Regions from separate parts of the Diaphorobacter ruginosibacter genome, predicted to be linked through region 1. Evidence: predicted binding sites of a transcription regulator. Region 1 holds the regulator's gene; each other region holds the start of a gene.
What was found. Region 1 encodes sigma-54, which starts transcription at its own class of promoters, with help from an activator protein. Its sites were predicted from a motif close to TGGCANGNAANCTGCTTT; they were not measured.
Positions count from the first base shown of each region.

Region 2: H9K76_RS00225 (TorF family putative porin) is a predicted target of sigma-54. The motif match lies at 7,357-7,374, and genes of this name have one in related genera.
Region 3: H9K76_RS20505 (nitrate regulatory protein) is a predicted target of sigma-54. The motif match lies at 7,645-7,662, and genes of this name have one in related genera.

Region 1 covers NZ_CP060714.1:321,131-331,648, reverse strand. The annotation lists gene H9K76_RS01580 (THUMP domain-containing class I SAM-dependent RNA methyltransferase) at 1-83, opposite strand, end outside; gene H9K76_RS01575 (tRNA-binding protein) at 209-547, shown strand; gene H9K76_RS01570 (aspartyl/asparaginyl beta-hydroxylase domain-containing protein) at 864-1,790, shown strand; gene H9K76_RS01565 (IPTL-CTERM sorting domain-containing protein) at 1,798-5,355, opposite strand; gene H9K76_RS01560 (acyl-CoA thioesterase) at 5,613-6,053, opposite strand; gene H9K76_RS01555 (RNA polymerase factor sigma-54) at 6,495-8,075, opposite strand; gene lptB (LPS export ABC transporter ATP-binding protein) at 8,131-8,892, opposite strand; gene lptA (lipopolysaccharide transport periplasmic protein LptA) at 8,937-9,602, opposite strand; gene H9K76_RS01540 (thiol:disulfide interchange protein DsbA/DsbL) at 9,778-10,428, opposite strand; gene H9K76_RS01535 (SPOR domain-containing protein) at 10,497-10,518, opposite strand, start outside.
Region 2 covers NZ_CP060714.1:39,090-49,607, reverse strand. The annotation lists gene H9K76_RS00260 (molybdopterin-dependent oxidoreductase) at 1-89, shown strand, start outside; gene glcF (glycolate oxidase subunit GlcF) at 114-1,373, opposite strand; gene glcE (glycolate oxidase subunit GlcE) at 1,436-2,563, opposite strand; gene H9K76_RS00245 (hypothetical protein) at 2,663-3,166, opposite strand; gene H9K76_RS00240 (SMP-30/gluconolactonase/LRE family protein) at 3,327-4,301, opposite strand; gene amt (ammonium transporter) at 4,706-6,118, opposite strand; gene H9K76_RS00230 (P-II family nitrogen regulator) at 6,173-6,511, opposite strand; gene H9K76_RS00225 (TorF family putative porin) at 6,581-7,309, opposite strand; gene H9K76_RS00220 (YifB family Mg chelatase-like AAA ATPase) at 7,530-9,098, shown strand; gene H9K76_RS00215 (ABC transporter substrate-binding protein) at 9,145-10,380, opposite strand.
Region 3 covers NZ_CP060714.1:4,529,716-4,540,233, forward strand. The annotation lists gene H9K76_RS20480 (aminotransferase class I/II-fold pyridoxal phosphate-dependent enzyme) at 1-835, shown strand, start outside; gene H9K76_RS20485 (3'-5' exonuclease) at 901-1,551, opposite strand; gene dinG (ATP-dependent DNA helicase DinG) at 1,554-3,779, opposite strand; gene H9K76_RS20495 (3'-5' exonuclease) at 3,870-5,873, opposite strand; gene H9K76_RS20500 (homoserine dehydrogenase) at 5,932-7,338, opposite strand; gene H9K76_RS20505 (nitrate regulatory protein) at 7,698-8,966, shown strand; gene H9K76_RS20510 (CmpA/NrtA family ABC transporter substrate-binding protein) at 9,243-10,511, shown strand.

The DNA.
Region 1 (10,518 bases):
TAGCCGGTGATGGCATGCACCTCATCGGCCAAAAAGCCCTCGACGCCGGCGGCGCAGGGCAAAAACAAATGCAAAGGATTCATATCTGGGGCCCAAGGATACGCGTTTGCGCTTTTCCCGGCTCATTGCCGGAAGAAAGTTCAAGCGTTGCTCTACAAAAGGGAGCACGAGCAGGGCGCATCATCGGCAGCCAAAGGAGCCAATTGCAATGAATGAGATTGCCTGGGACGACTTCATGAAAGTCGAGTTGCGCGTCGGCCGCGTGGTCGCCGCGGAGGTCTTCAAGGAAGCCCGCAAGCCGGCCTACAGGCTGCAGGTCGACTTTGGCGAGGAACTGGGCATGCGCAAATCCAGCGCCCAGATCACGGCGCTGTACCAGCCGGACGAATTGATCGGCCGCCTCGTCGTTGCCGTGGTCAACTTTCCGAAGAAGCAGATCGGCCCGCTGATGAGCGAATGCCTGGTGACGGGCTTTCACAACGCAGCGGGCGAGGTGGCGCTGTGCGTTCCCGACCGGGAGGTGCCGCTGGGCACGCGGCTGCTGTAACAGGCAGAGGAGCTCTGCAAAACCCTCGCCAATCGGTTGGGCACGGATCGGAATGAGCCGCAAGGCGTCTTTTGAAGGCGAGCCGTAGCTGTTGACGAAAAAGACAACGCCGCGGATCGCCCGAGGCCGCGCTAGCATGCGTCGATCTGAATCGTGCAGAGGGTCCCTAGTGCGCACCGGAGGATGGGCAAACCGCTAAACTCGGGGGTATGGAGGCTTCCGGCTCTCCGGTGGCGCCCGTCCGATCGACCCATCGATCCGCGCCACCACTACAGCTTGCGGGCCGGTGCCCGTCGGACATCCAAGCGGTGCGCACATGGCCCTGAAAATCATCCTCCTCGTCATCATCCTCATCTTCCCGCTGTGCGGGCTGTACATGCACCTGCGCGGCAAGGTGCGGCACAAGGCGATGCGGCAGCTGTTCGATCACTCGACCTTCACCGCGCCGTTCAATGTGTTCATGCTGGCCTTCTCCCGGGTGCCGCGCACGCCCTACCTGCCCGTGAGCACCTTTCCCGAGCTCGCTCCGCTGCAGGACAACTGGCAGGCGATCCGCGAGGAGGCCGTCAATCTGCACCGCAACATGCAGATCAAGGCCGCGGCGAACAATGACGACGCGGGCTTCAACTCGTTTTTCAAGACCGGCTGGAAGCGCTTCTACCTGAAGTGGTACGGCGACGCCCACCCCTCCGCCATGGAGCTGTGCCCGCTCACCACCTCGCTGGTCGCCAGGATCCCCACGGTGAAGGCGGCCATGTTCGCCGAGCTGCCTCCCGGCGCCAAGCTCAACCTGCATCGTGACCCCTATGCGGGCTCCCTGCGCTATCACCTGGGGCTGGTGTCGCCCAACGACGACCGCTGCATGATCTCGGTGGATGGCGAGCCCTACAGCTGGCGCGAGGGCCAGGGCGTGATCTTCGACGAGACCTACATGCATTGGGCGCAGAACGCCACCGAAGGCAATCGCATCGTGCTGTTCTGCGATGTGGAGCGCCCCATGACCAATCGTTTTGCACAGTGGCTCAACCGCTGGCTGGGCAAGAACGTGGTGGCCGCCGCCAGCTCGCCCAACAACGACGGCGATCCGCGCGGGCTGATCAGCCGGCTGTTCAAGGTGTCCTTCTACGCGGGCCAGTACCGCCGCCGTTTCAAGGCCTGGAACAAGACGGCCTACAAGCTCACCAAGTTCGGCCTGATGCTGGCGGCGCTGGCCGCCATCATCGCCATCTTCGTGAAGCTCTGAACACGACTCAGGCCTGCCTGCGCAGCCCCCACGCCCCCAACAGACCCAGCAACGAAGCAAGCGCCACCAGCCCCCACTGCGAGAGCGTGGGAATGGCCTGGGGCCTGAAAACGCCGCCCTCCTGCGCGTTGTAGGTGCTGGCGGCAGGGGCTGCAAGCGCCACGACTCCGGACGGAATGGCCGCCGGGCTGCGCTCGGCAATGCCCGAATCCCACTGCCTGACCGGCTGCGCCGCCATGGCATTGCTCGCTTCCGCCAGCGATGCCGCGCGCCCATCTTCGGCGCCCGGTGCGTCCCCATCCACTTCGGCGATCAACGCCGGCCCCACGCACGTTTTGGCGTTGGCCTCGATGGTGGCAAACGGCTTGTCGAGCAGGCCGGCGAAGCGAACGTTGTCGACCTTCCAGTATTGCGACCCCACGCCCTCCGCCCTGTCGGAAGTGCCCATGCGCCAGCCTATGCGTACGGTGCGGCCCGCGTACTGGCGCCCCAGATCGACCGTCACGTTGCGGCGCCAGTCGCCGCTGCGGCGCACGAAGGCCGGCTGGCCGCCCAGTGGATTCGCATTGGGCACGTTGTCACGCGACAGCCAGATCGTGCCGGTGTACGGGACGACGTCCCCCGCGAGCGCGACCTCCGTCTTCTGCGCCTCGGCGATCGTCAACTGGCCGCCGTTGCTGTCGTCCAGGCCAAAGTCGTACTGCTGGTCGAAGGTGAGCACGAAATCCGACTGCGGATCGACATTCAGCCATGGAGAGTACAGCGCAGCCGTGCCCGGCGCGGCAGGCACGCGGACCTGGTACCACCGCCCGGTGGCGTCGGAGGCCACCGCCCAGGCGGGGTTGCCAGGCTCCATGCCGGAACCCGCGAAATCGGCGGTATCCAGGAAGGTGCCGTGCGGATGGATGTCCGCATTCAGCCAGACCTGCAGCGACCGGCCGAGGCCGGCGCCCTGATCCCCATCGGGCGCGACCGGCATGGCGATGCCGACACCGAGCGTGCTGCGGGCATGGCCGGCCAGGCCCGCGAGGGACACGGGAACCGACAGGTCGCGGCCCTGCCCCGGCTGCAGCGCACCATCGATGGCTTGCTCCGTTCCCGCGGGAAACAGCACATGCGGATCATCGGCCTGCAGGCGAAGCGCCGCACCGCTCACGGCCACGTTGCCGCGGTTCACCACCCGCACGAGCAGCCGCGCGGTCTCGCCGTTGTCGAGGATGGCATCGCCGTCGCATGAACTCGCGGCCGGATCGCCCATTGACAACTCGAGCGTCTCGACCGCCAGCATCGGGCCTGCGTCAAAGCTCTCCACCACGCCCCGGTTGTCGATGGAATAGGTGTCGGGCCCTTGCGCGCCCAGTCCCGCCCCGCGCCGTGCAAAGCCGGTCAGGCAGGCGGCATAGTCCTGCGGGTCGTTGGCGGCCATCACCGCCAGCAGCGCATCGCGCGCGTTCAGCAGCGTGGGGTTGATGGGCGTGAGCTTCATGCCCGCCACCAGATACGACTTCATGCGCTGCTGCGCTTGCGCGAACGGGTGTGTGTTGAGCATGCCGGCGTAGCATTCCCACAGCATGCTGGCCCAGACTTCACCCGCGTTGTGAAGCTCCGAGTTGGGCGCGCCATTGCCTGCGAGGGCCGGGTTGATGGGGACGGTGCCGGTCAACGGCGCGCCATCCTGGATGTGCCGCAAGCTCAGCGGGTTGCGGCCCATGTCGGTCGAATAGGGATAGCGGCGGCTGCCGAAATACGAGGTGTTGCCCCCATCCACGGCGGGTGGCATCACGGCACCGTTTGCGTAGGCCCCGTGGGCGTAGGCGCCCTGGAAGCGGTCGTTGCCGGGCCTGAGCCGGTCCTCGCCCGTGACGGTGACAAGCTGCGCCACGAAATCGCTCCAGCCCTCGCCCAGGGCGGCGGCCTGCCGGGTCGACAGGCCCGTTCCGTTGCCGATCAGTCGATTGCTCAGGTAATGCGCCCATTCATGGATGACGATGGTGTTGTCCAGTGCCCCGCTGCGCATGGGCGCCGAGCGGTTGTACAGGTAGCTGCGCAGGATGGGGGGCGCACCATCGGCCGGCGTGCTCATCGCCGAGTTGTTGAAGCCGATGTAGTTGAGCGCGCGCGCGGAGATCGCATCGTTCTCGAGGCCCCCACGCCCGAAGTTGCGGGCTTGCGCGTTGCCAGATGCCTCGTCGAAGCCGGCATCGTAGAACCAGTCGTGCAGCCAGTTGAGCACATAGAAGATGTTCGCCAGGGAGCTTGACGCCTGGCCCAGGTTGGCCAGGGGGCTCGCGGAGAAGTCGTAGCCATAGGCGAACGAACGGCTGGCGGTGCAGGCATGGAAATCGGCCTCCACGCGCGACGCATTCGGCTCGCAGAACACCCTGCCGGCGAGCGGCGACCCGCTGTCTCCGTCCGGCCGCACCACATCGGCAAAGGCACGCACATTGTTGCCCGCGGTGAAGCCGAGCTGTGTGTTGATACCCGAATCCACCCACGGATCAGCGCGCGAGAAGGCGGCGCTGGCCAGCGTGATCTTCGCGGGTGCCACCATCGCAGGCGCAAAACCGCTGGGGCCCCCGCCCGGATAGGGACTCAGCCCCATGCCCTGGGGTCCGCGCAGCGGCACGCCGGTCTGCGGATCGGCCCACACGCCATAGGTGTAGGCGGCAGCCCCCGCGTCGTGGGCCACCATGCTGCTGCGGAACAGCAGGGCGCCGCTGCTGCTGTCGATCACATAGGCGTAGGCACTGTGCACACCGCCCTCCAGCACGCGCAGCTCCAGGTAGTAGGCGGCCAGCAGGCCCTGCGGCATGCGAAACCAGGTGGGACGATAGCGGATCGCATCCTCCAGCACGGCTCCCCCAGCCCCCTTGACCGTCGATGGCAGTTCGAGCCAGCGGTAGCCGCCCGCATCGGCCGCCTGCGCGCGCTCGGTAAGCTGCGCATGAGCATCGGCCGCGAAATCGAAGTCGCTCAAGGCCTTCTGCGCCGCCGCCGCGGGGGACAGGGCAGACGACGCGGCTGACTTGCTCGCGCCGCCGGCAAGCTGGGTGCTGCCAATGGAGCCGCCCACGCTCAGTGCCTGCTGCCGCGCATCGAGCAGCACCGTGGCCTGCTCGCGGAATACCGGGATTCCTTCACGCTGGCTCGTGAGGCGCACCAGGCGGGCACCGCTTGCGAGCGCCTCGCGCTGCACCTGCACGGAAGCGGCATCGATGTCGGATGCACTCACCCCATAGAGAGGCGCCAGGCGCTTGAACACGTCGCGTGCGGCACGCGTCGCATCGATGGCAGGGGCCTGCTTGCCATCACCAACGGTGGAAACACCCTGCGGCACGAGTTTCACGAACACGGGCGATCCCAGCCTACTGTCGCGCGTGATCTGCTGCACCTCCGCAGGCAGGGCCACACCGTCCTTGCCAAGGGAACTTGCCCGCGGGGGCGCCGCCATCAGCGCGTCGACGGAAACCAGTTCACGTGCCGCTGCACCACTGCCTGGTGCAAGGCATGCGGCGAGCGCCGCATAGAGACAGTGCTTGCACGAGTGCTCGAACGCCTTCTGCATGTGTCGCCTCCCGCACGCGGCGACCACAGGCGACACGTTGCTTCCAGGAAGACGGGCGCGTCACCCGCTGGCCGCAGCCGCAAAAGATGATGCGGAAATCGGCCCCATCCTGCGAGGCCGCACTCTGTCGGTTCGGCACATGTTAGGAGGAAACATGTAAGGATTCTGTTTCCTTTTGTTTTTCTTATTATGAAATTTGAATGCCGGAACTATGCCAGAAGCGGCCTGCCATCGATTTTCATACGCAAGAAAACGTTTCAGCCGATCTGCTGCATGGCCTGCAGCCGCTCCAGGACGGCGCCGGGAACCGGCACCACCTTGCGGTCCGTCCGGCTCACGAAGACGATGCCGGTCTTGCCGCGCGCAACCTCGCGGCCCTGGGATTTCTCGGTGACGCTGAACACCAGGTCAAAGCCGTAGCGGTTGAAATCCGCAGGCGTCATCCGGATGCACATCACCTCGCCGTGAAAGCCTTCCGACTTGTATTGCGCGACGATGTCGCCCACCACGATGGTGGTGTCCGGGTCATCCTCCGCGGGAAACCCGATGGCCTGGAAGAAGCGCAGGCGCGCCTCCGACACCAGGCTCAACAGCTGTGCATTGTCGAGATGACCACCCTGGTTCACATGGCTGATGTAGATCTGCACCTCGGTGCTGAAGGCGAAATGCGCTGGAAGTTCGAAGACGATGCGTGCCATGGGCGAGTGAAGGGGGTTCGGAAGAGAGTTCGGAAGGGCGTTCAAGAAGAGAACTCGAAAGCGCTGCATTCTGACATTGCGCGGCAGCGACGCCCGCCTGGCACATGTGTCCATGTCCTGCACCGCTGCGTGCAGGGCTGAGGGCCCACATGTGCCGGCGTCGTCTTGGCGGCCTTTTTCCTTGCACCAGGCACCGCCGACGAGGACATCCATCGTCCGGGCCGGTGCGGCCGCTGCGCTTCCCCTTTGCACTCCACCGGAATGCCCCTCGAGATGTGCTGCACCGCCAGCCGGAAGCGGGGTGCAGTTCGCAATGCACCAATGGTCACGATTTCGGCCGGTGCTGGCAATACCTCATTCGGGTGAAATTGAAAGCAGAGCAGACAAAAAACGACGTTTCTTACCCATGAAAACCCTTGGCGCGTTCATGGGCCGCTGCCCTCACACCGCCTTGCGCAGATTGGCCGGGGGAATCTTCAGCGCCTCGCGGTACTTGGCCACGGTGCGGCGGGCGCACTCGATGCCCTGCTCCGCCAGCATGTCCGCGATCTTGCTGTCCGACAGCGGCTTCTTCGGGTTTTCGGAGCTCAGCAGCTGCTTGATCAACGCCTTCACGGCCGTGCTCGACGCGCTGCCGCCCGTCTCGGTTCCCAGGCCCGATCCGAAGAAGTACTTGAGCTCGAAGGTCCCCTGGGGCGTGGACATGTACTTGGCCGTCGTCACGCGGCTGATGGTGGACTCATGCAGGCCCAGCTCGTCCGCGATGTCGCGCAGCACCAGTGGACGCATGGCCAGTTCGCCGTGCACGAAGAAATTCTTCTGGCGCTCGACGATGGCCGTGGACACGCGCAGGATGGTGTCGAAGCGCTGCTGCACGTTCTTGATGAACCAGCGCGCCTCCTGCAGCCGCTGCTGCAGGCCCGCATGGGCCTCGTTGCCGCGCTGGCCGCGCAGGGCGTTGGCGTAGACGTCATGCACGCGCAGGCGCGGCATCACATCCGCGTTGAGCTGCACCGTGAACCGCATCTGCGCGCCGCGCCCCACGTTCTTGACGATCACGTCGGGCACGATGATCTGGCGCTGGACATCGGCAAAGCGCCGCCCCGGGCGAGGTTCCAGGCGCGCAATCAGGTTCATGGCCGCGCGCGTGTTCTCCTCACCGGCGCCACAGGCCTGCGTGAGGCGCTTGACGTCGCGGCGCGCCAGCAGGTCCAGCGAATCGCGGCAGATGTCGAGCGCCACGGCGATGATCGCCGGATCGCCCTCCTCGTCCTGGTTCATGCCGTGCAACTGCAGCGTGAGGCATTCACCCAGGTTGCGCGCGCCGACGCCCGCTGGCTCGAGGCTCTGCAGCAGGCGCAGCGCCACGGTGAAGCGATGCACGAGCTCTTCGAGCTCCTCGGTGGGCGCATCGTTGCCTGCCAGGGCAATCGCCAGTTCGGCAAGCGATTCCTCCAGGTAGCCATCGTCGTTCAGCGATTCAATTAGGAAGCGCACGGCGGCACTGTCGATCTCCGACAGATGCAGCGAGAGTGCCTGCCGGTGCAGGTGGTCGGTGAGCGACTCATGTGCACGCGCAAGATCGATGGCGTCCACTTCATCCTCGCCGGACCCGCTCGTATGGGTGCGCGCGGGAGCATCGCCCCCCCACTCGCCATCATCCGGCTGGACATCGACCGTGCCGTCGCCATCCCAGTCGACGCTCTCGGTCTGGGCCGCCGGCGGGTCTGCATCGGCTGCGGAACCTGGCTCGTCGGCGCCTGCCGAGGCCGTGGTGGAGCCTGCGGCATGCAGGGAGAACTCCGCCTCTTCGCCGCTTGCCGGCGTGTCCGCGCTGTCGAGCCCGAACTCCTCGCGGGTGGCGGTATCGGTTTCGCGCTCCAGGAACGGGTTGTCATCCAGCATCTGCTCGACCTCCTGGTCGAGCTCCAGCGTGGAGAGCTGCAGCAGCTTGATCGACTGCTGCAGTTGCGGCGTGAGCGCCAGATGTTGCGATACGCGGAGCGACAGTCCCGGTTTCATTGCCCGCAGTCCTGTCTCGCGATGAAGCGTCCCCTCAGGTCGTCACCCATGGCACTCACATGCGGAAATGTTCGCCGAGGTAGACCCGGCGCACATCGGCGTTGTCCACGATCTCCGAGGGCGTGCCCTGGGCAAGCACATGGCCGTCGCTGATGATGAATGCGTGATCGCAGATACCCAGCGTCTCGCGCACGTTGTGGTCGGTGATGAGCACCCCGATGCCGCGCGCCTTCAGGAATCCGATGATGCGCTGGATCTCGATCACCGCGATCGGGTCGATACCCGCAAAGGGCTCGTCGAGCAGGATGAAGCGCGGCTGTGTCGCGAGGGCGCGGGCGATCTCGACGCGGCGGCGCTCACCGCCCGAGAGCGCCAGCGCAGGCGATTCGCGCAGGTGGTCCACACGCAGCTCCTGCAGCAGCATGGTCAGGCGCTCCTCGATCACCGCCCGCGAGAGCGCGTGGCCGTTCTCATCCTTCTGGAGCTCGAGCACGGCACGCACGTTGTCTTCGACGTTGAGCTTGCGAAAGATCGATGCCTCCTGCGGCAGATAGGACAGCCCCAGGCGCGAGCGCTTGTGGATCGGCAGGTCCTGCACGGACTGGCCATCGATGTAGATCTCGCCGGCGTCGGAGCGCACGAGACCCACGATCATGTAGAACGACGTGGTCTTGCCGGCGCCGTTGGGGCCCAGCAGACCCACGACCTCGCCCTTGCGTACCGACAGGGACACGTCCTTCACCACCTTGCGGCTGCCGTAGGATTTCTCGAGATGCAGGGCCTCGAGGCGGCTGTGCGCATCCACGCTGCTCGTCATGGGCGCTGCTGCGGAATCAGGGTTCAACACGTCGACACCACTACTCACTTGCTGCCGCCCGTGCTCAGTTCGGGGCTCGAGCGCAACGCGGGCGCTTCTCCCGTGCGTGCAGGCCTTGCGGGCTGGGACGCCGCGCCTTCCGCCGGTTTCTCCTTGGGCGTGAGCGTCATGCGCACGCGCCCGGAAGGCGTGCCACCCTGTGCATTGCCCGGCGTGGTGCTCTTGACGCCATCCACCGTGAACACGTCGGTGATGTTGTTGTAGACGATCAGTGCGCCATTGACCTGGTCGGTCAGCGTGGTGTCGCGGTAGCGGCGCAGCTCGGCACGGCGGATGAACTTGACGATGTCGGCCTTGCCGTCGTATTCGATGACTTCGCCCTCGCCCTCGACGAACTCGTCCGGCGCACCGGGAGCGGAATCACGCTTTTGTCGGAAGAATGCGCGCTTGCCGGCGGCAGCGGTCACCGTGCCGAACTGGAAGCCATCGGGGTCCTGCCGCACCTCCAGCTGCGCACCGCGCAGCACGATGGTGCCCTTGGTCATGACCACATTGCCCGTGAACACGCTGATCTGCTTGAGCTCGTCATGGCGCAGTGCATCGGCCTCGATGTTCATCGGCTTGTCACGGTCGGCTTTTTCAGCATGGGAGGCCACCGAGCCGAGGGCCAGCAGGCAGCCAAGAAATAACGGGATGAGTCTGTTTTTCATAGGGCATGAATCTTGCTCGGCCATTGTACTGAAGCCCGGGCAAGAAGGTATGGAAACGACCCCGCCACGATAGGCGGACAAGGTAAAGATCGTGCACCCCGACACGCCGGACCAAAAAAAACGCGCCCCAGGGGACGCGTTCTTCAGCCGTGGCGAGACGAGGAGTTCGATCCGATCAGGCCTTGAGCGATCCCAGGTACTCGACGACCTGCAGCACGCTCTGCATGTTGCCTGCCATGGTGCCGTCGGTGTAGTACTTGCCCGCCACGCCCATCGATGGCACGCCTTCGACCTGGTAGGCCTCCTGCAGTGCGGCCGCCTTGCGCAGCAGGTTGGCGGTGTTGAACGAGTTGTAGGCTTCCTTGAACTTCGCCACGTCCACGCCCTGCTTGCCGATCCACTCGAAAATGGCATCGTCCTTGTTCAGGGGCAGGCGCTCCACGTGCACCGCATGGAACACCTTGGTGTGCAGTTGCGGCAGGAGGTTCATGGCTTCCAGCGCGAAATACAGCTTCTGCTGGGGCACGAAGCTCGCGTTGAAGGCCACCGGCACGCGGCGGATCGCCATGTTGGCAGGAGCGCTCTTCGCCCAGGCCTCGAAAGCCGGCTCGAAGGCATTGCAGTGCGGGCAGCTGTACCAGAAGAACTCGATGACTTCGACCTTGCCTGCGGGCGCATCGGTCGCCACGGGCTTCTTGAGCTTGACGAAGTCCTTGCCCTCCTTGAAAGCGCGGGCCTGGGCCTGTGCGTTCATCGACAGGGGCAGTGTCAGGGCGGAAGCGGCGACCGCCGAGGCGGTGGACAGGGAAAACTCGCGGCGTTTCATGAGATGAACATTCCTCTTCAGTTTTTTTGTAGCAACTTGGGATTGTGAGCGAAGGACGGCAAAAAAGTTCAGCGCTGCACGCGAACCAGT
Region 2 (10,518 bases), 280 kb from region 1:
GATGCGCGGGTCAGATCAGCACCGTGCAGGTTGAGCGCTTCGATGCGCCGCTGCCGCCGATCCGTGCGTTCGATCCGCCGTTGATCTGAGCTGCAGCAGACGACGCCGGCCTCTCAGCGGCCGGCGCTGCCCTGCAGCGCCTCGTCCAGCGCCTCGATCCAGTGCTTGACGGGAACGCCGGTACCGGATTGCAGGTGGGTGATGCAGCCCACATTGCTCGACAGAATCATCGCGGGCTCTTCGTTCCCGCACGCCTCGTGCAGCGCAGCCAACTTGCGCGCCTTCAGTGTCTTGGACAGCTCGGGCTGAAGAATCGAATAGGTGCCGGCCGAGCCGCAGCACAGGTGCGATTCGGTGCGCGAAGTCAGCATCCTGAACCCGAGCTTGCCCAGATCACGCTCGACGCCGCCGCGCAGCTTCTGCGCATGCTGCAGCGTGCAAGGCGGATGGTAGGCAAGCTTGCCCTGGATGTTGACGCGGCCCTGCAGCTTCTCGGCGAGCTCCGGCAGCATGGCGGGCAGCAGCTCGCACACGTCGCGCGCGATGGCACTGATGCGGCTGGCCTTCTCGGCATATTGCGCGTCGTCCTTGAGCGCATGCGCGTAGTCCTTGACCATGGCGCTGCAACCCGAGGCATTCATGATGATCGCCTCGACCTGGCCCGATGAGACCATGGGCCACCACGCGTCGATGTTGGCGCGCATCTGCACGCGTCCGCCATCCTGGTCGTTCAGGTGGAACTTCACCGCGCCGCAGCACCCGGCGTTGCCTGCGATCACCGTCTGGATGCCGGCCGCGTCGAGCACGCGCGCCGTGGCGTAGTTGATGTTGGGCAGCATGGCCGGCTGCACGCAACCGGCCAGCAGCAGCACCTTGCGGGCGTGCTCGCGCGTGGGCCAGGCGCCATGTTCGGACTTCGGCGGCACCTTGGCCTGGAGGCTCTCGGGCAGCAGGCCGCGCACCGATTGGCCCAGCTTCATCGCGGGGGCAAACAGGGGAGAGGTGATGCCTTCCTTGAGCGCCCAGCGCTTGAGGCGCTCGCCCGTGGAGCGCGGCACCTTCTCGTCGACCACCTGGCGGCCGATGTCGAGCAGGTGGCCGTATTGCACGCCGCTCGGGCAGGTGCTCTCGCAGTTGCGACAGGTGAGGCAGCGGTCCAGGTGCTCCTGCGTGGCGCGCGTGGGCTCCTTGCCCTCCAGCACCTGCTTGATCAGATAGATGCGCCCGCGCGGACCGTCGAGTTCGTCGCCCAGCGTCTGGTAGGTGGGGCAGGTGGCGGTGCAGAAGCCGCAGTGCACGCACTTGCGCAGGATGGCCTCGGCCTCCTTGCCGTGCGGCGTGTTCTTGTACTCGGGAGCTAGCTGGGTTTGCATGGCTTGCTTGTCTGTCTATCGGTTCGTTCTGTCGGTGGGCATGGGCGGGCGGCGTTCCGCCCTCAGCCGCCCGCGCCCATGCGATTCGGCTGAAAGATGCCCGAGGGATCGAAGGACTGCTTCAGCCGCTGGGCAATGCCCGCCAGCGCGGGCTGCGGGTGGGTGGCCGCCGGAGCCAGCGTGGCGCCCTGTGCGGGAGCCGCGAACAGCATGGCGCTGCCGCCCACCGCCTGCGCCGCCGCCTGCAGCGCCGCACCGCATTCGACCGGTGCCTGCACCCAGCGCAGCGCGCCCTGCCATTCGACCAGCGGCGGCTCCGCGCCTTGCGGCAACGGCAGCACCGGGGCGGTCTGAGGAACGGACAATCGCCACAGCGCCTGTTCCGGCCGCCTCGCGCGATCCGCGAACCACGGCAGCGTGTGGTCACGACAGGCATCCCAGCCGGCCGCGGTCTGTTCGCCGGAAAGACGTTCGCCGCCCATGCTGGCGCAGGCCGACTCCACCGCCGCGTTCGCGCCGCGCAGACGCACGAAAAGCTGGCCCCGGCCGGCATCCTGCACCCAGCAGCTGGCGTTCAGCGGCAGGGGCTGGCCGCCCCAGGCATGCAGTTGCTGCAGTGCCGATGCCTGGTCGCATTCAAGGCGCAGCGTGGCCTCCGCAGGAGCCACCGGCAGCACCTTGAGGCTGACCTCGGTGATCACGGCGAGCGTGCCCCACGAGGCCGCCATGAGGCGGGAGACGTCGTAGCCGGCGACGTTCTTCATCACCTGCCCGCCAAAGCGCAGCAGCTCGCCCTTGCCGTTGATGATCTCGATGCCGAGCACATAGTCGCGCACCGCTCCCACGCTCGCGCGGGCCGGGCCTGACAGCCCCGCCGCGACCATGCCGCCCACGGTGCCTCCCGCGGCGAAGCGCGGCGGCTCGAACGGCAGGCACTGGCCGCGCGACGCCAGCAGCGCCTCGAGCTCGGCCAGGGGCGTGCCGGCGCGCACCGTCACCACCAGCTCGCTAGGCTCGTAGTCCACCACACCGCCCAGGGCGCGCATGTCGAGCACGTCCGCCTTGCACAGTGCCACGGCCGGGCCGCCCACGAAGTCCTTGGTGCCGCCGCCACGCACCCGCAGGGCACGGCCATGCTGTGCGCTGTCGCGCACGCGTTCGATGATCTGGGAAAGCGCTGCTGATTCCATGCCGGGATGGTAGCGCCCACACCCGCCAGAACGCCATCCGGGCGTGTGATTTTTTTGAAAAGGCGGCGTGAGCGTTTTGAACGCCTCGCCCGGCCCGAATCAGCGATGGGCCCGGCGCAGGTCCTCGCGCAGCAGGTTGAGCGCCAGATCCAGCTCACGCATCATCACATTGCGACCCGGTTTCTGGAGCGTCTGGCCGAGATGCTGGACGATGTATACCGGCTGGCTCGCCTGCCCGTTCATGCGCAGCACATTCACCGTGACGACGACATCGGTGCGCCGCCTGCCATCGTTGCGCAGCGCGCCGAACTGGATCAGCAACCGGGGGAACTCGCTGCGCTCCGCCTCGGTGAGCAGGTCGGCGTCAGCCACCAGCCGGACCCCCACGCCGCGCAGGTAGACCTCCGCGCGGCGCGCCACCATCGACGGCGTCACGCCGGCGGCACCGGCCTGTTCGTCGAATTCGGGGGGCAGCAGGACCATCGCCTTCACGCCGCGCAGCGCCTGCTCGTCACGTTGCGTGATGTCGGTGGTGGCCAGAGCGACAGGCGAGAACATCACGATCGCCATCACCCACCACGCCATGAAAACCCTGAACAGCACGGATATCCGCATGAGGCACCCCCTGCACAATGCAATGAAAGAAGCGAAACTAGCGTCGCGCCGGATGCCCGCCACTGTATGCGCAGGCGCCATCCATACCCAAAGGATTTATTTCAATGGGGAAAAGGCGGCCCCAAGGTTTTCCCGGTGGCCGTCTCGCTCAGCGCGCGCCGATCTCGCACCAGTTCACGGGCAAGGCCGCCACGCCAGCCTCCCCCACCAGCAGCATGCCCGACTGCGGCAGGCGCTCCAGCTCGTCGGCCGGGCGCCCATGGCGAGCCGATGTCACGAACAGGCGAGGTGCCAGCCCGTCGGGACCCGCAAGGCACGGCATGGTGGGACACTGCACCGGCACGGACAGGTCCGCCAGTAATTCGCCATCCTCGCCAAGGCACAGCACGCGCGCGCCCTCGTACATCGCGCACCAGTAACGGCCCTGTGCATCCACGGTGGCGCCATCCGGGCGCCCCTGGTAGCCGGGCATGCCGGGCTTCCAGCCCGCCGGCTTGGGATCGAACTGCCGGAACACCCGGGGCTCACCGACCGGCTCGTGCTGCGCATTGCAGCGCCACACGCGAATCACATGCGCGGGCGTGTCGCTCCAGTACATGCGTGAACCATCGGGCGACCACGCCAGTCCGTTGGCGGTGGCCACTCCGCCCTGCAACCGGCTCACCCGCGGCCCATCCACGGCATTGCGCAGGTCCACGCAATACAGCCCGGCCACCGGCTGACGCGGCCCGCTTTCGGGCTCATGCACCGTGCCGACCCAGAAGCGACCCAGCGCATCGCACTTGCCGTCATTCGCCCGCTGCGTCGCGGCATCGATCGGCAACCGCGCCAGTGCATGCAATTCACCACCCCACTGCGGCGCGTGGCAGATCCGGTCCCGCAGCGCCACGACCAGCCCCGACGCCTCCCCGTTCACGCGGGCCGGTGCAATGCACCCGGGCTCCGACGGCATCTCCCAACGCTGCACCGCCTCCTCACCCCAGCGCCAGCGCAGCAACGCACGGCCCGCAATATCCACCCAATAGAGCCGTGACTCCTGCGGATGCCAGAACGGAGATTCACCCAGCTGCGCCAGCGAGCCCGGCAGCGCGGACCAGGCCGGGGAAGAAAGAGAGAAAGTCATGGAAGGGGATTATTCCCGTATGCCCCCCATACGCGAACAATCCCTGCCCGGTATTCAGGGAGTAGCGGGCCAATGAAGCGCGCGGAGCATGTGAACGCCCCACCCCAACGGCGAGACGAGTCCGCAGGCTAGGCGCGAAGCTGCAGACATACCTTTTGATAGGCCAAGCTTCGCAACGACGCATGGGGACCCGTATCGCCGCCTCAAAACGATGAGCCCTCGAAGCCAAGGGCTTCGTATGCGGCCATGGAGAACACATTGCGTCAGACCACGCTCGCCGCCGCCCAGAAATAAAAAAAGACCCGCAGGTGCGGGTCCAATGTCGGAGGAGAACCACTCGCTATCCAGACACAAGAAAAAGGGAGGGTGCAATCCAAGCCACCACAGGGACCACCCCTCCGGGCTCACCGGTGATAAGCCGTCTCTCCATGCGAGGTGATATCAAGCCCCTCGCGCTCGGCCTCCTCGCTGACCCGCAGGCCCACGGTCAGGTCGGCCACCTTGTACGCGATGAATGCCACCACGCCGGACCACACGATGGTGAAGATCACGCTCTTGACCTGCACCCACACCTGATGACCCATCGCGAAGTCGGCGGGCTGCACGCCGCCCAGGGCAGGCGCGGCGAACACGCCCGTCAGCACCGCGCCGACGATACCGCCCACACCGTGCACGCCGAAGGCGTCGAACGCATCATCCACCTTGAGCATGCGCTTGAGACCGCCCACGCCCCACAGGCACACCAGGCCGCAGACCAGGCCGATCACGATGGCACCCATGGGACCGACGAAGCCGGCCGCAGGCGTCACGCCCACCAGGCCCGCCACCGCACCCGAGGCGGCACCCAGCATCGAGGCCTTGCCCTTGTGCAGGGCCTCGCCGGCCAGCCAGGACAGTGTCGCTGCGGCCGTGGCAAGCACCGTGTTCACGAATGCCAGGCCGGCGATCGCATTGGCGGCACCTGCCGAGCCGGCATTGAAGCCGAACCAGCCCACCCACAGCAGCGATGCGCCCACCATGGTCAATGTCAGCGAATGCGGCATGAACGCTTCCTTGCCGAAGCCGATGCGCTTGCCCACCATGTAGGCACCCACGAGGCCCGCGACACCGGCGTTGATGTGCACCACGGTACCGCCCGCGAAATCGAGCGCGCCATCGGCTGCCAGCAGGCCGCCGCCCCAGACGATGTGGGCCATGGGCAGGTAGCTGAACGTGAACCACAGGGTCGAGAAGATCAGCACGGCCGTGAACTTGGTACGCTCGGCGAAGGCGCCGACGATCAGCGCCACCGTGATGGCCGCGAACGTTCCCTGGAAGGCGAAGAACACATACTCGGGAATCGTCGTCAGGGCGCCGAAGGACTCGAGGTTCACGCCTTTGAGGAACAGCTTGTCGAAGCCGCCGATGAACTTGCCCTCGCCCGAGAACGCCAGGCTGTAGCCGTAGACGGCCCAGAGCACGGAGATCAGCGAGAAGATCACGAACACCTGCACCAGCACCGACAGCATGTTCTTGGAACGGCCCAGCCCGCCATAGAACAGCGCGAGGCCCGGCACGATCATCAGGATCACGAGCAGCGTGGAGGTCAGCATCCAGGCGGTATCGCCCGAATCGATCTTGGGCGCCGGCGCGGCGGCTGCAGCGGGTGCGGGCGCGGCGGCATCCGCTGCCGGGGCGGCTGGGGCGGCCGCTGGCGCATCGGCCGCGGCTGCGGCGGCGGCCACGGGCTCCGAGGCCGCTGGCGCCTGGGCCAGCACCGCAGTGCCGCCTGTCAGCAGGCTGAGCCCCAGAAGGAATGAAGCAAGCATTTTTTTCATGGCAGAACTTCTTGGTGGTGAATTCATGTTCGGATGGCTGCTCGGCCGCGATGCTCAGAGCGCTTCGTTGCCGGTCTCCCCGGTGCGGATGCGGATCACTTCCTCGAGGGAGGACACGAAGATCTTTCCGTCGCCGATCTTTCCGGTGCGTGCCGCGGCCTCGATGGCTTCGACCGCGCGCTCGACGATCGCGTCATCCAGCGCCGCTTCGATCTTCACCTTGGGCAGGAAATCGACGACGTACTCGGCGCCGCGATACAGCTCGGTGTGACCCTTCTGGCGGCCGAAGCCCTTCACCTCGGTCACCGTGATGCCCTGCACGCCGATGTCGGAGAGCGCCTCGCGCACCTCGTCGAGCTTGAAGGGTTTGATGATGGCAGTCACCATTTTCATTGCTTGGGTCCTCCGAAACGGGCGCTGCGGGCGCCCTCTGAATTGAAATGGATGGGGGTGTAAGGGTGATTACAGGGTCTTGCTGATGGAGACGATCAGGCGGGCCTTGTTGGCGTCACCGAAGTAGCCCTTCTTGGTCGCTCCCTGGATCGCGCCATTGAGCACGAGTCCCCCGCCGAAGTCATACGCCGCGCCCACGCTGTAGTCGACATAGTTGGGCACGCCCAGGTCCTTGATGTCGCCCGCGAAGCGCGTGTAGCCCACGGCGGCCTTGAGCGTCGTGTTCGGTGCGATCTCCTGCGCCAGCGCCACGTTCAGGTAACCGGTGTTGCGCCCGGACAGGCTGGAGTGCTTTGCGCCGGCCCACCCGAAGTAGTCATCCGACACCGTGTGCGAGTACTTCACGGTGACAGGGCCATAGGTGCCCGCACCGTAGAGCTCGGTCGTGTTGCCGTTCGAGTTGCCGGGGTACACGTAGGTCAGCACGCCCACGTCCCAGTCGAGATTGGCGGCCTTGAATTTGTAGCCGCCGTAGAAGTCCATCTCGATGGAATTGCCCGAAAGCCAGTCGACGCTGGAGTTCCAGTTGCCGACATAGAAACCGCTTTCGCCGAACGTGTAGTCGAATCCGCCCTGGATCGCGGGATTCACGGCCTTGACGCGGTTGACGTCCTGGTCCTGCCCGCGGAACTTGTAGTTGCTGGTCAGGGCCACGTTGGCCGTGAGCTGGGCATGCGCCCATACGGGTGCTGCGGCGACCAGTGCGACAAGCAGGGGCTTCAGGGATACGCGATACATGGGGATCCTCCGGAAATGCAAGTGATGAAATCGGCTGTTGACCCTTCAAAGCACGGACCGTGCCATGTCAAGAAATGTGTGTTTCTTCATGCATTGGTCACCGTCCCCATTGATTTCGCGCAGCGGTTGCGATTCATGAATGTCGAGATGCACCGTTTTGGTGCCAGAGTGGCGGGTTTCGCTTTCCAAACTGCGCACCTGGCTGGGGAGAAATGCCGCAATGAGTCTCGCTTTAGTGCAAAGCCGCGCCCTGACGGGCCTCGCGGCCATGCCGGTCACCGTCGAAGTGCATCTGGCCAACGGATTGCCCAGCTTCACATTGGTGGGCCTGGCGGATGTGGAGGTGAAGGAGGCGCGCGAACGGGTGCGCTCCGCGCTGCAGAACGCCGGCCTGGAGTTCCCCGCGAACAAGAAGATCACGGTGAACCTGGCACCCGCCGACCTGCCCAAGGACTCCGGGCGCTTCGACCTGCCGATCGCCCTGGGCATCCTCGCGGCCAGTGGCCAGATCGATGCGGCGCGGTTCGCAGGCTATGAATTCGCGGGGGAACTGTCGCTGTCGGGTGCGCTCCGGCCGGTGCGCGGCGCACTGGCCACCAGCCTGGCGATACGCTCCCAGTCGCGTCACGGGAGCGATCCGCGCCAGGTGCTGCCGCCGGGCAGCGCCGAGGAGGCGGCCCTCGTGCCCAACGCGCAGATCTACCGCGCCGCCCATCTGCTGGACGTGGTGCGTCATTTCCTTCCCCAGGAAGTGCGCGAGCAACTGCCGCAGGAACAGGGCGACCCCGAGAGCGGCCTGCAACTGCTCGCACCGCAGGAGCGCCATGCCCACGCGAGCCTCCCCGATCTGGCCGACGTGAAGGGCCAGGTTGCCGCCAAGCGCGCCCTGGAGATCGCCGCTGCCGGCATGCACTGCCTGCTGCTGGTAGGGCCTCCGGGATCGGGCAAGTCGATGCTGGCCCAGCGCTTTGCGGGCCTGCTTCCCCCCATGTCGGAACAACAGGCCCTCGAGAGCGCAGCCATCGCCAGCCTGGCCGGCCGGTTCCGGCCCGAGGAATGGATGCAGCGGCGCACCAGCCATCCACACCATACCTGCAGCGCGGTGGCCCTGGTCGGAGGGGGCTCGCCCCCGAAGCCCGGCGAGATCTCGCTGGCGCACGAGGGCGTTCTGTTCCTGGACGAATTTCCCGAGTTCTCGCGCAGTGCGCTCGAGGCGCTGCGCGAGCCCCTGGAGACCGGAAGCATCACCATCTCGCGCGCGGCACAGCGCGCGGAGTATCCTGCCCGCTTCACCCTCATTGCCGCGATGAACCCCTGCCCGTGCGGCCATCTCGGCTCGGGACAGCGTGCGTGCCGCTGCTCACCCGAGCAGATTGCGCGCTACCAGGGGAAACTCAGCGGCCCGTTGCTCGATCGCATCGACCTGCATGTCGAGGTGCCCGCGCTGCCCGCCGAGGAGTTGCTGCATGCCGCCCCCGGCGAGAGCACCGCCGCGATCCGCGAGCGCGTCGTGCGTGCGGCCGGACGTGCCATCGCACGCCAGGGCTGCGCCAACCAGCGGCTGCAGGGGCGCGACATCGACACCCATGCCGCGCTTGATCCCGCGGCAACCCAATTCCTGCAGACGGCCTCGGTGCGACTCGGCTGGTCGGCACGCAGCACCCATCGCGCGCTCAAGGTGGCCCGCACGATCGCCGACCTCGCGGATTGCGACAGCGTGCGCGCGGAACACGTCGCCGAGGCGATGCAATACCGGCGCGGGCTGATGGGCGGGGGCCGCAAGTCCTAGATCGTCTTGATGATCCCCGTTGACGTTGACAGTCGCTGCGGTGAACTCACTGCGCCGAGGCAGGCCGCAGCTTCTTCACTTCTTCGTCGCTCGGCTGGTAGTCCTTGCCGTCGGCATAGTGGTAGTTCACGAGCACACCGCGCCCAAGCTTCTGGTCATAGGCGGTCTTGCCGATGTAGGCACCCATGGTGGACTGGTGGTCCTGTGCACGGTAGGTGATGCGGCCGAACGGCGTTTCCACCTCCAGCCCCTTGAAGGCTGCCACCAGCCTGTCGGTATCGGCACTGCCACCGGTCTTGCGCAGTCCCGCCGCGATGGACCGGATGGCGTTGTAGCCGACGATGGTCCCAAGGCGCGGGTAGTCCTTGAACCGTGCCTGGTAGGCCTTGAGGAAGGCCTCGTGCTCCGGTGTCTTGATCGAATACCAGGGATAGCCCGTCGCTGTCCAGCCCACGGGTGCCTCTTTCTTGAGCGGATCGAGATATTCCGGCTCGGCGGTCAGCAAACCCACCACCTCACGCCCCTTGAAAAGCCCCCGCGTGTTGCCTTCACGCACGAACTTGCCGAGATCTGCAGCGAACAGCACATTGAAGATCGCATCGGGCTTGGAGTCGGCCAGGGCTTGCACGACGCTCCCGGCATCCACCTTGCCCAGCGGAGGGGCCTGTTCGGCGACGAATTCGATGTCCGGCTGGCGTTCCTTCATGAGCTTCTTGAAGGTGGCCGCCGCCGACTGTCCGTATTCATAGTTGGGATAGACAATTGCCCAACGCTTCTTTTGGAGCTTGGCCGCCTCGGGAACCAGCATCGCCACCTGCATATAGGTGGAGGCGCGCAGGCGGAAGGTGTAGGGGTTGCCCTCGGCCCAGACGACCTTGTCGGTCAACGTCTCGGAAGCCAGGAAGAAACGCTGCTTCTGCTTTGCATAATCGGTCAACGCGAGGCCAACGTGCGATAAAAAGCTTCCCGTGAGCACGTCGATCTTCTCGCGGGTATACAGTTCCTCGGCCGCGCGCACGGCATCCCCGGGGCTCGCGTTGTCGTCGCGGATGACGAGTTCGAGCTTCTTGCCCGCAATGCCGCCCGCCTGGTTGACCTGCTCGACGGCCAGTTCCATGCCCTTCCTGTAGGGCTCAAGGAACGCCGGCTGGGCCTTGTAGCTGTTGATTTCGCCGATCTTGATGACCTCGGCCGACCAGGAGGAGGTGGCCGCCACGCAGGCCGCCAGCGGCAGGGAGCAGCGCAGGAATGTCCGTGAGAATGTCCGTGGAATAGCCCGCATCGTTATTCACCTTATCACTAATTCATCTCAAGAGATGGCCCTGGAATGTACCCGGAAGTTGGTAATTGCTCGAAAATATCAAATCTTCATGGCGTTGATTGAGTTCAACGGATAGCCAGGCACAGGCGCCAGTCGCCC
Region 3 (10,518 bases), 960 kb from region 1:
TGATCGTGTCGCCATCGAGGACCCGTGCTGGCCCCCGTTGCTCGCGCTGCTGCGCAGCCTGCGCCTGCGGCCCGTGCCCCTGGCCATGGACGGACAGGGCCTGCAGGTGCCCGCGCCCGGCCTGCTCGCAAGCTGTGCGGCTGTCGTGCTCACGCCGCGCGCCCACAACCCCACGGGCACGGCCATCCGCGCCGACCGCTGGCGCGCGTTGCGCCGGCAGTTGCGCACCTGCCCGAACACTCTCGTGGTCTTCAACGACTACTGGGGCCTGCTCAGCGGCACGTCGCTGGCCTGCGCCGATGCGCTGCCGCCCCAATGGCTGTACGTCATGTCACTGGGAAAGCCGCTGGGCCCGGAGATGCGCGTCTGTATCGCGGCGGGTGTCCCGGACCTCATCGAGGGCATGCGTTCCCACTTCGCCCTCGGGCCGCGCAAGGTGAGCCTCTGGCTGCAGCGATTTGCCGCGCTGCTGTGGCGGCAGGCCGCCAGGGGCAAGGGGCGGGGGTCTTTTGCGAACATGCAGAACGCATGTTCCACGCGCAGGCAGGCGCTTGTGGCCGAGTTGCAGAAGCAGGGCGTGGTGCTGGAGTTCGGCGCCGGCCCGGCCCAGGGGGGCCCGGAAGGCCTGCACCTGTGGCTCACAGTGCCGGACGAGCTGGCAGTGGTCCAGGCCATGGCGTCGCGGGGATGGGCGGTACAGGCCGGCTCGCCCATGGCGCTGGCCAGCGGCCCGGCGGTGCGGATCAGTGTGGGCGCGGTAGAGCGGCGGGACGTGAAGCGGCTCGCAACGGATCTGGCGCTGGCCATGAGCCTGCAGGCGAGAGCCGTGTATTGAACGGTTCGGGGGCGGCCGCGGCAGCCTCCGAACATGCGTCAGCACCGGGGAGGCTCTATCCGAATCTACCGTCCGGGCGAGGAGGGTGATTCCGCCTGCAGCGCTGCACGTCGGCCCAGCCATTGGGAAACCGCCGGTCGCGCGCATTTCTGCAGGCCGCACAGCAGGTCGTGCCTCGCGTCCTGGATGCGCCAGCGCTCGCGCAGATCCCGCTGAATCCGCGCCAGCAGGAACGCCGCCATCTCCGCGTCCGCCAGCGCCCGGTGGGCACGTCCTGCGCGCGGCAGGCCGAGGTGGTCGATGATGTTTCCCAGGCTGTGGCTGCGCGCCTCGGGATACAGGCGGCGCGACAGCAGCACCGTGCACGCAAAGCTCTGCGTCGCCTGGATATCCGCATGCGCCAGCTCGGCCGTCCAGAACTTGCTGTCGAACGACGCATTGTGGGCCACCATCTGGGCGCCGCCCACGAATCGCGCGGCGTCACGCATGACGGACTCGGCGGGCGGGGCACCCGCCACCATCGCATTGGTGATGCCGGTGAGCTGGGTGATGAAGCCGGGGATGTGGACGCCCGTGCGCATCAGGCTCTGGAAACGGTCCACGATCCGGCCGTCCTGCAGCAGGACGATGGCGACTTCCGTGGCGCGGGCACCCTGGGCGGGTGTCATGCCGGTGGTCTCGAAGTCGATGACGGCGATGGGTTCGGTGGACGACATGCTCACGCCAGCCGGCGCTCCAGGGTGAACGGCGGCATCCCCTTCAACAGGCGTTGCCCGTACCCCGTGCGGATCAGGCGCTTGTCATAGCAGTAGACATGCGCGCGGTCCTCCTCGGTGCGGATGGCGCGGCCGGCCCATTGGGCCAGGCGGATGGCGGTGGCGGGCACCACCAGTTCGCTGAACGGGTCGCGCCCCGCGCCGCGCAGCCACTCGGCGCGGGCCTCGCCGACCGGGTCGTCGGGCGGGGCGAACGGCAGCTTGGTGATGAACAGCGATTCACAGAGCGCGCCGGGCAGGTCGAGGCCTTCGCCGAAGGACTGCATGCCGAAGATGATGCTCGGCTCGCCATCGGCCACGCGCTCGCGGTGGGTGGCCAGCAGTTGCTGGCGGGGCAGGGTGTTCTGCACCAGCACCACGCTGCGCATGGCGGTGGGCAGGGCATCCACGGCCTGGCGCATCTGGTCGCGCGAGGTGAACAGCACCAGCGCGCCCGATTCGACCATGGCCAGGTCCGAGAGCAGGGCGTCCACCATTTCCGCGGTGAAGGCCTGTGCGTCGCGCGGGTCGGCCTGGGTCTCGGTGGCCACCAGCGTACCCTGCAGCGCGTAGTCGAAGGGGCTGGCGACTTCGAGCGTGGTGACGGCATCGTCGTTGACCAGGCCCGCTTCGCGCAGGAAGAAATCGAATTGTCCACAGCTGGTGAGCGTGGCCGATGTCAGCACCGCGCCGCGCACGGCCGACCACAGGTGGTTGCGCAGCGTGTTGCCCGGCAGCAGCGGGCTGGCATGCGCCTTCACGACGATGTAGTCGCCATCGATCTCCAGCGTGAACCACTTGGCGGCGGGGGCGGCGCCTTCGGGCGCGTCCTGCAGCAGCAGCGATGCCGTGGAGTGCACCCCTTCGAGGCGCGGCGCGAGGGCGCCGATCTGCGCGTAGAGGGTGGACAGGCGGCGCGCTTCGTCGGGCTTGTCCTTCATCTGGCTGCGCAGCGCCTTGGCGATGGCACGCAGGGCGGTGAGAAAGCCCTCGGCGTGGTGCGAGACCTGGGAGAGCGGCTCGATCAGCTCCGCGGGCAGCACGCCGTTGGGTACGCGGGCACGGGTGATGTTGTTGTAGGGCGTCGAGTATCTTGGCTGCGCGGCACCGAAGCGACTGGTGCCGGCACCGCCCGCCTTGGGCGGCTTGAGCGTCTCGCCGTAGACATCCATCACCAGCCGTGCCACGTCCTGCAGCGTGGTGCGCAGGCGCGCGGAATGATTGGGGATGTCCGCGATCTCCTCCACTTCCATCAGCTGGCCGATACGCAGCGCGCGGCTCGCGAGCTTGTCGATCCAGGTGAGGCGGCTCAGGTCGGCCTCGCTCGCGAACTGGTCGAGCGCGGTGCCGGGCAGGTGGTGGGCCTCGTCGACGACGAGCAGGCAGTTGTCGAGCTCGGGCAGCAGGCGCGCGCCGAGCGAGGACAGCAGCAGGTCGTGGTTGGCCACGATGACCTGCGCCGCCACCAGTTCCTTGCGGCGCTCGTAGTACGTGCACTGGCTGAACACCGGGCAGTGCTTGCCGGTGCAGGAGCTGGCCTCGGCGCCCACGGGGCTCCAGACCTCGGCCTCGGGCGGAGTGTCGAGCGTGTCGCGGTCGCCATCCCAGCCGCCGCGCGAGAGGGCGTCGGCCATGCTGGCGTAGAACTTCATGCGCGCCTCGGATTCGGCGCGCGGGCGCTTGGCGCGGGCCGCAGCCTCCTCTTCGGGGAACAGGTCGTCGTCGGGCAGGTCGTCTTCGCCGGACGCATCGGAGCCTCCGGCCAGCCGCTCGAGCTTGAGCTTGCAGACATAGCGCCCGCGCCCCTTGGCGAGCGCGAACTTGAAGGGCTTGCTGATGTGTGCGGCCAGCGCGGGCAGGTCCTTGGTGACGAGCTGTTCCTGCAGCGCGACCGTGGCGGTGGAGATCAGCACGCGCGTGCCGCGTTCCAGCGCCATCGAGATCGCGGGCACGCTGTACGCAAGCGACTTGCCCACGCCGGTTCCGGCCTGGATCACGGCAATCGCGCGTTCGGGGGGCGGTGTGTTCTCATCGTCCGCATCGATCTTGCCGAGCTGTGCCCGGCTGAATGCCTGCGCGACCTGCTCGGCCATGAGCCGCTGGCCCGGGCGGCTGCGGAAGCCCCCCGTGGCTTGGACTACGGTATCGAACGATTGCAGGGCCTGATCGGCCCATTGCTGTGCGGACATGGAACAACTGGATGGAGAGGAAAGCCCGGATACTGTGCTTTCATCCAGCCATCTTAGCCGATGCGCCTTGGCCGCGCCCGCGCAGGGATGTCATGCGGCCCGGTCCGTGTCGCCCGCTCTGCGACTGCTGGACATGGTCGCCATGAACACGCTGGGCCGCTCGGCATGCGCGAGCAGCGTGAGCTGCCGCTTTGCACGCGTGATGGCCACGTAGAGCAGGTTGCGCTCCTCGGTGGAGGTGCCGTTGCCCGCGGGAAAGGCGCCCTGGGTGAGGTGCGGGACGATCACATGCTCGAATTCCAGTCCCTTCACGCTCACGATGCTGGCGATCTGCAGGCGCTTGCTGTCCTTGAAGTCGCGCTGCTTCTCCTCCAGGGTGTTCAGGAAATGAAAATAATCGAACGCGGACTGGAACTTGCGGGCCGCGAGCTTGAGTCCTTCGATGTTGGACAGCGCCTCTTCGCGCCGCTCCTTGGAGATGTAGGCCTCGTGGATGATGGCCCGGATGTCGAGCGCCTGCAGCACGTCGTCGAGGAACGTGGGCCCGCTGTGTGTCGCGGCGAGCTGACGTGCCGCCTCGAGCCGCCTGCGCAGGTGGGGTGGCGCGGTGCGCAGCACCTGGTTGTCGAAGAAGGTCGTGAGGAACATGGCGTTGTCGCGCACGGCGTGCACGGCTTCGGCCAGCAGCGTGGCCTGGCTGTCGCCCGGGCGGTCTTCGACCTCGATGCGCGTGCCGCTGAAGAAGTGCAGGGCGCCGAGCACCTGGCTGCGCGTGTCTTCATGCGAGAGGCTGGCCATGTTGTCGGTGGCCACGGCCATGAGCCCGCGAATGAACAGGATTTCCGGGCGCTTGAGATAGCTCTCGAAGCCGTTCATCGCGAACGGCAGCGCATGCTCGATGAGCTGGTTTTCGATCAGCACCGACTGCGCGGGATGCCGCAGCAGGATGGCGAACTCGTGCATCTTGCGCCAGTGAACGCGCTTCCAGGCCAAGGCACTGGCGACCACCAGCGCGGCGCATTCCTCGTCGGTGGAGAAGGTCTGCTCGGTGATCTGAGTCTCGTGCGCGGCCTCGGAGCTGTAGGGCTTGGCCGCCACGCGCCCGGCCCGCAGCGCGAGGCTCCTGGCGAAACGGAAGCTGTGGGTGAGCTGGTAGCGCTGGATGCTGCGTTCGGTGTGATCTGCAATGGCCGTCTGCATGAAGACGGCGTCCGCGCCGGAGGACTCGTGCACCACCTGGTCCACGTCCCCCATGCCGCAGAACAGGCTCTTGGTGGTGTTGAGAATCTCGACCAGCACGCGGAACATGGCCTGGTTCAGGTCGTGCATCTCGTCGACGAGCACCACCTGGGCATGGGCGGGCCAGTGGCGCAGGCCTTCGGCGCTGGCGCCTTCGTGGAAGTGGCGCGCGAGATCGTAGGTGGCATCCATGGCGCCGCGGAACAGCGGCGTGTCCTCGTTCTCCCGGCGGCGGATGCGCTCATAGGCCAGGTACACCCTGAGCTGCGTGTAGTCGATGCCGATGCTCTCGGCATACTCGGGGCTGGCGCTGCGGCCGTCGCGCTCCAGTACGTCGCGCATCGTGCCCTTGAGGCGCGCGTTGATCTTGAGGAACTCCTCCACGAACCAGCTGTCTCCAATGGCGGGCAGGTTCAGCTGGTCGCGCCAGGGATCGGCCTCATTCTCTTCCACGCGCTGCACGGCGCCCCAGAAATGCGTGCGCAACTGCTCGTTCTCGCTCGCGACGGGAACGGCGCGGTCATCGATCTGCCTCAGGATCTCGGCGCTGAACTCCTCGAAGGTCTGAATGCGGATCTGCTGGACCACAGGCCGTGCGATGCCGATCTGCGCCATGCGCTCGCGCAGCGCGACACAGGCGGGCTGCGTGTGTGTGAGTGCCATCATGCGATGCGCGGACATGCCGCGCGCGAGGCACTCGCCCACGCGCAGCGCGAGCGTGGTGGTCTTGGCCGCACCCGCATTCGCCTCGACGATGAGGGTGCGCTCACGCGCGACCTGGATGGCGAGCTGTTCGCGCGACGGCGTGATGAGCTTGGGGCGGAACTGCGCTTCGGCGCTGGCGGACTGGGACATGGATGCGGGGGACGGAAAAGTGCGTTAGCAGGTTCCCTAGTCTTGCACAGCTTGGCGATCACCCCTCCGCATGCACGCGCAGGCGGCGCACGATCGGACCGCCGTGCGCCTGCAGTTGTTGCACCGCCCTCCCGGCAACGGCGTCGGCCACCGGCGCGGTGAGCAGCACCAGCGCGGGTGCCGCACCCTGTTCGCCTGCATGCACCCACTTGCGGCGCAGCACCTGCAGGCCCGACCTTTCCAGCGCGCGGACGGTGCCCGACTCGCACAGGCCCTTGTCGCAGGCCACGCACAGCATCTGCGATGCGACCACCTCGGCCATCGGCAGCACGTGCGGCGCGTCGCCCTCGCGCACGTGCGTGCCCAGCGTCGGTACGCCGTGACCGCGGCCGCGGACGTTATCCACAGGCAGGCGCGCCAGGTCGATGAGGTCGGCCACCACGGCCGATGCCGTGGGCTCGCCCCCCGCGCCCGCACCGCTGTAGAACGCCGCGCCGCTCGCATCGCCATGCACGGACACGCCGTTGGTCGCGCCATGGATATGCGCGAGCGGGTTGCGCTGATCGACGAGGGCAGGGTGCACGCGCAGCTCCAGTGCGTTGCCCCGGCGGCGGGCGACGGCGAGCAGCTTCACCGCGTAGCCGAGCTCGGCGGCGGCGGCGATGTCGGCGCGCTGCAGATCGCGGATGCCTTCCACATGCACGGCGTCGAAGTTCACCGGAACGCCGAATGCATTGGCGGCCAGCAGCGTGAGCTTGTGCGCGGCGTCGATGCCGTCCACATCGAAGGTGGGATCGGCCTCGGCGTAGCCCAGCGCCTGCGCCTCGGCCAGCGCCTGTTCGAAATCGAGGCCCGCATCGCGCATGCGCGTGAGGATGTAGTTGCTGGTGCCGTTGAGGATGCCCGCTACCGCATCGATGCGATTGGCGGCCAGCGCTTCGCGCAGCGTCTTGATGATGGGAATGCTGCCTGCAACGGCCGCCTCGTATGCGAGCTGGCGGCCATGTGTCGCGGCGCTGGCCGCCAGGGCTTCGCCATGGGTGGCGAGCAGTGCCTTGTTGGCGGTGACCACATGCTTGCCCGCTGCGAGCGCGGCCTGCACCCAGTCATGCGCCGGGCCGGTGCCGCCGGCCACCTCGACCAGCACGTCGATGTCGGGGTGGGTGGCCACATAGTGGGGATCGCTGGTGAGCTCGACATTCCCGAGCGCCGCGTCGCCCAGCTTTTCTGCGGCGCGCACGCGGTCGCGGACGGCCAGGGCGACGAGTTCGATGCCGCGCCCGGCCCGCGCGGCGATCAACGACTGGTTGCGCTGCAGAACCGACCATGTGCCCATGCCCACCGTCCCCAGGCCGATCATGCCCACCCGCAGCGCAGGCAATGCGGGTGCCAACGGCAGGCTGGCACAGGCCGCTTGCGCGGCGGCATTCAGTGAGACGGGGCGAAGGCGGGGTTCGCTATACATGGTGTCTACCTCTCCAGAAGAGCCCCGTTTGCGGGGCCGAAAAACAAAAAACCCAGCTTGCCAGCTGGGTCATCGATTCTTGGGAGGAGGGGGACGATTCCAGGTGGCTGCCGGTACAGCCACCCAACACGCGCTAGGTAGCTGTGTCGGTAATCATCGTAATCATTCGTGCACTCTCGGGCAGCGCGCATGCGCCGCGCGGGAAGCGGCCGGCAAGGGCGTTGGCAGGGAACCAAGTGGACGAAGACATCGCGCCAGTGTACTGCAAACTCCCGCGCAGCGGGAAGAATGTGATCCGGGGCCGTCGGGCACGGAGCTTGCATCGGTGTCGGCGTATCCCGACACACTGACGGCCTCCCATGAAATCACCGCTGTGCTACCTGGTTGCCGCAAGGCAGTCCGAGATCGCCGAACTGGAGCAGCTGCGCAGCGCCTGCTCGCTGGTCACTTGCGTGTCGGAGCTGATCCATGAACTGCAGAAGGAGCGCGGGCTGTCGAACCTGTGGCTTGCCAGCGGCGGCCAGCAGGGCGCACCCGCGCTGGCGGCGCAGATGCGGGCCGTGGACGATGCGATCGGGATGGTGCGTCTGGCGCTCGATGCGCAGGAGTTGCCGGTGCAGCCCGCACGGCATGCGGCGCTGCTGTACAACGCGATCGCCTGCCTGCTGCAGGGGCTTGCGTCCCTGCCCGCGCTGCGCAGCGGCATCGGGTCGCTGGCGCTCACCCTGCAGGAGAGCACGGCCGCGTTCGTTCGGCTGATCGCGGCCTGTCTTGCCCTGGTGTTCGAGGCGGCCGACAGCGCATGCGATCCGGACGTCTCGCGCCTGCTGGTGGCGTTGTTCCATTTCATGCAGGGCAAGGAGCTTGCCGGACAGGAGCGCGCCACGGGAGCAGCCGCATTTGCCTCGGGAGTGAACGATGAACAGCGCCGGCGCCACTGGCTGCACCTCATCGATTCGCAGGAGCAGTGCTTCCAGGTGTTCACCGAATTCGCGCCGGCCGCAATGCACGAGCTGTGGCTGGGCCGGTGCGAGCAGGGACCCGACATGTCCGCCATCGAGCGCCTGCGCCGCGTGGCCTGCACCGCGCAGGCGGATGACGGCCTGGACGCGGGGCTGGGCGAGCGCTGGTTTGCCGCCTGCTCGCTGCGGCTCGATGCGATGCACGAAGTGGAGGTCCTGATGGCCCGCGAGCTCGCGCTGCTGTGCGCAGGAAGGCTGGAACTGGCTCAGACCGCCCTGCAGGCGCTGCAGGACCGGGAACATGCAACGGAGGAAACTGAGGGGCTGGCTTTCTTCGCCGTCGACGCGCCCGACAGCCTGCCGCGCACCACGGCAGCGTATGCCAGCTGCGCCGCCTTCGGACCGCAGCTGGAGCGCTCGATCCGCAGCCTGGTGCAGGAGCAATCGCAGCGCCTGCTCGCCATGCAGGCCGAGATCGACAGGGCGCGCACCGCACTTGTCGAGCGCAAGACCATCGAACGCGCCAAGGGCATGCTCATGCACCTGCGCCAGATCAGCGAGAGCGATGCGCACAAGCTCTTGCGCCAGACCGCAATGAACCAGAACCGCCGGCTGCTCGATGTCGCGCAGGCGGTGCTGTCGACGGTCGAGCTGCTGCCTCCCTGAATCCCGTCGCGCACCAACTTGGCCATCGGCGGATGCTGCAATGCACCATGCGAGGGCCGATACGGGGGCTGTGCCCACCAACCCCCTGTGGTTTTCCATGGCACGGATCGTGCGTGCAGGCAGGGACAAGAGCGGACCAAAGGCGGTCCTGCCCGGCAGCAATGCCCGTGATTCCCGGACAACGGCGTCCCCTTCCTTCGTCTGCTGTGTGCAGGCGAAGGGGTGGACGCCGTTTTCTTTTTTGCTTTGCCACCACGACTTCGATGGAGTTCGATCATGAAGAAAAATGAGAAGGAACCGACCGCAGGCACGGTCTCGCCGCGCCGCAGCTTTCTGCGCAGCGGCGTGCAACTGGCCGCGGGCTCGGCGCTCTACGCCACGCTCGGGCACCACGGCGCCTGGGCCGCGGGGTCGGACGCTCCGGAGAAGAAGGAGGTGAAGATCGGCTTCATCCCTCTCACCGACTGCGCCAGCGTGGTCATGGCATCGGTGCTGGGATTCGACCAGAAATACGGCGTGAAGATCGTTCCCAGCAAGGAGGCCAGCTGGGCCAGCGTGCGCGACAAGCTCACCAACGGCGATCTGGACATGGCCCATGTGCTGTACGGGCTGGTCTATGGCGTGCAGCTGGGAGTGGGCAGTCCGCAGAAGGACATGGCGGTTCTGATGACGCTGAACCGTAATGGCCAGGCGATCACGTTGTCCAGGAAGCTCGCCGACAAGGGCGCGGTCGATGCGGCCAGCCTCGCCAGGCTCATGGCCAGCGACAAGCGGGAGTACACCTTTGCGCACACCTTCCCCACGGGAACGCATGCCATGTGGCTGTACTACTGGATGGCGAGCGCGGGCATCGACCCGCTGAAGGATGCCAAGGTCATCACCGTGCCGCCCCCGCAGATGGTGGCGAACATGCGCGTGGGCAACATGGACGGATATTGCGTGGGAGAGCCCTGGGGGCACCGCGCGATCATGGACGGCATCGGCATCACGGCCGCCACCACGCAGGACATCTGGCGCGACCATCCCGAAAAGGTGCTGGGCTGCAGTGCCGACTTCGCGGAGAGGTATCCCAACACCTCGCGCGCCGTGATGATGGCGGTGATGGAGGCGGGTCGCTGGATCGACGCCAGCATGCAGAACAAGCTGAAGATGGCCGAGACCATCGCGGCCAAGTCGTATGTGAACACCAGCGTGGACGCCATCAATCAGCGCATCCTGGGGCGCTACCAGAACGGCCTGGGAAGAACCTGGGACGATCCGAACCACATGAAGTTCTTTGCCGATGGCGACGCGAACTTCCCCTACCTGTCGGACGGCATGTGGTTTCTCACGCAGCACAAGCGCTGGGGGCTGCTCAAGTCGCACCCGGACTACCTCGCGGTGGCCCGCAAGATCAACCGCATCGACCTGTACACCCAGGCGGCGGCGCAGCTCAAGGTGAGCGTGCCGAAGTCGCCCATGCGCAGCAGCAAGCTGATGGATGGGGTGGTGTGGGATGGAAGCGACCCGGCGCGCTATGCCGATTCCTTCAAGTCCAAGGCCTGAATCCAGG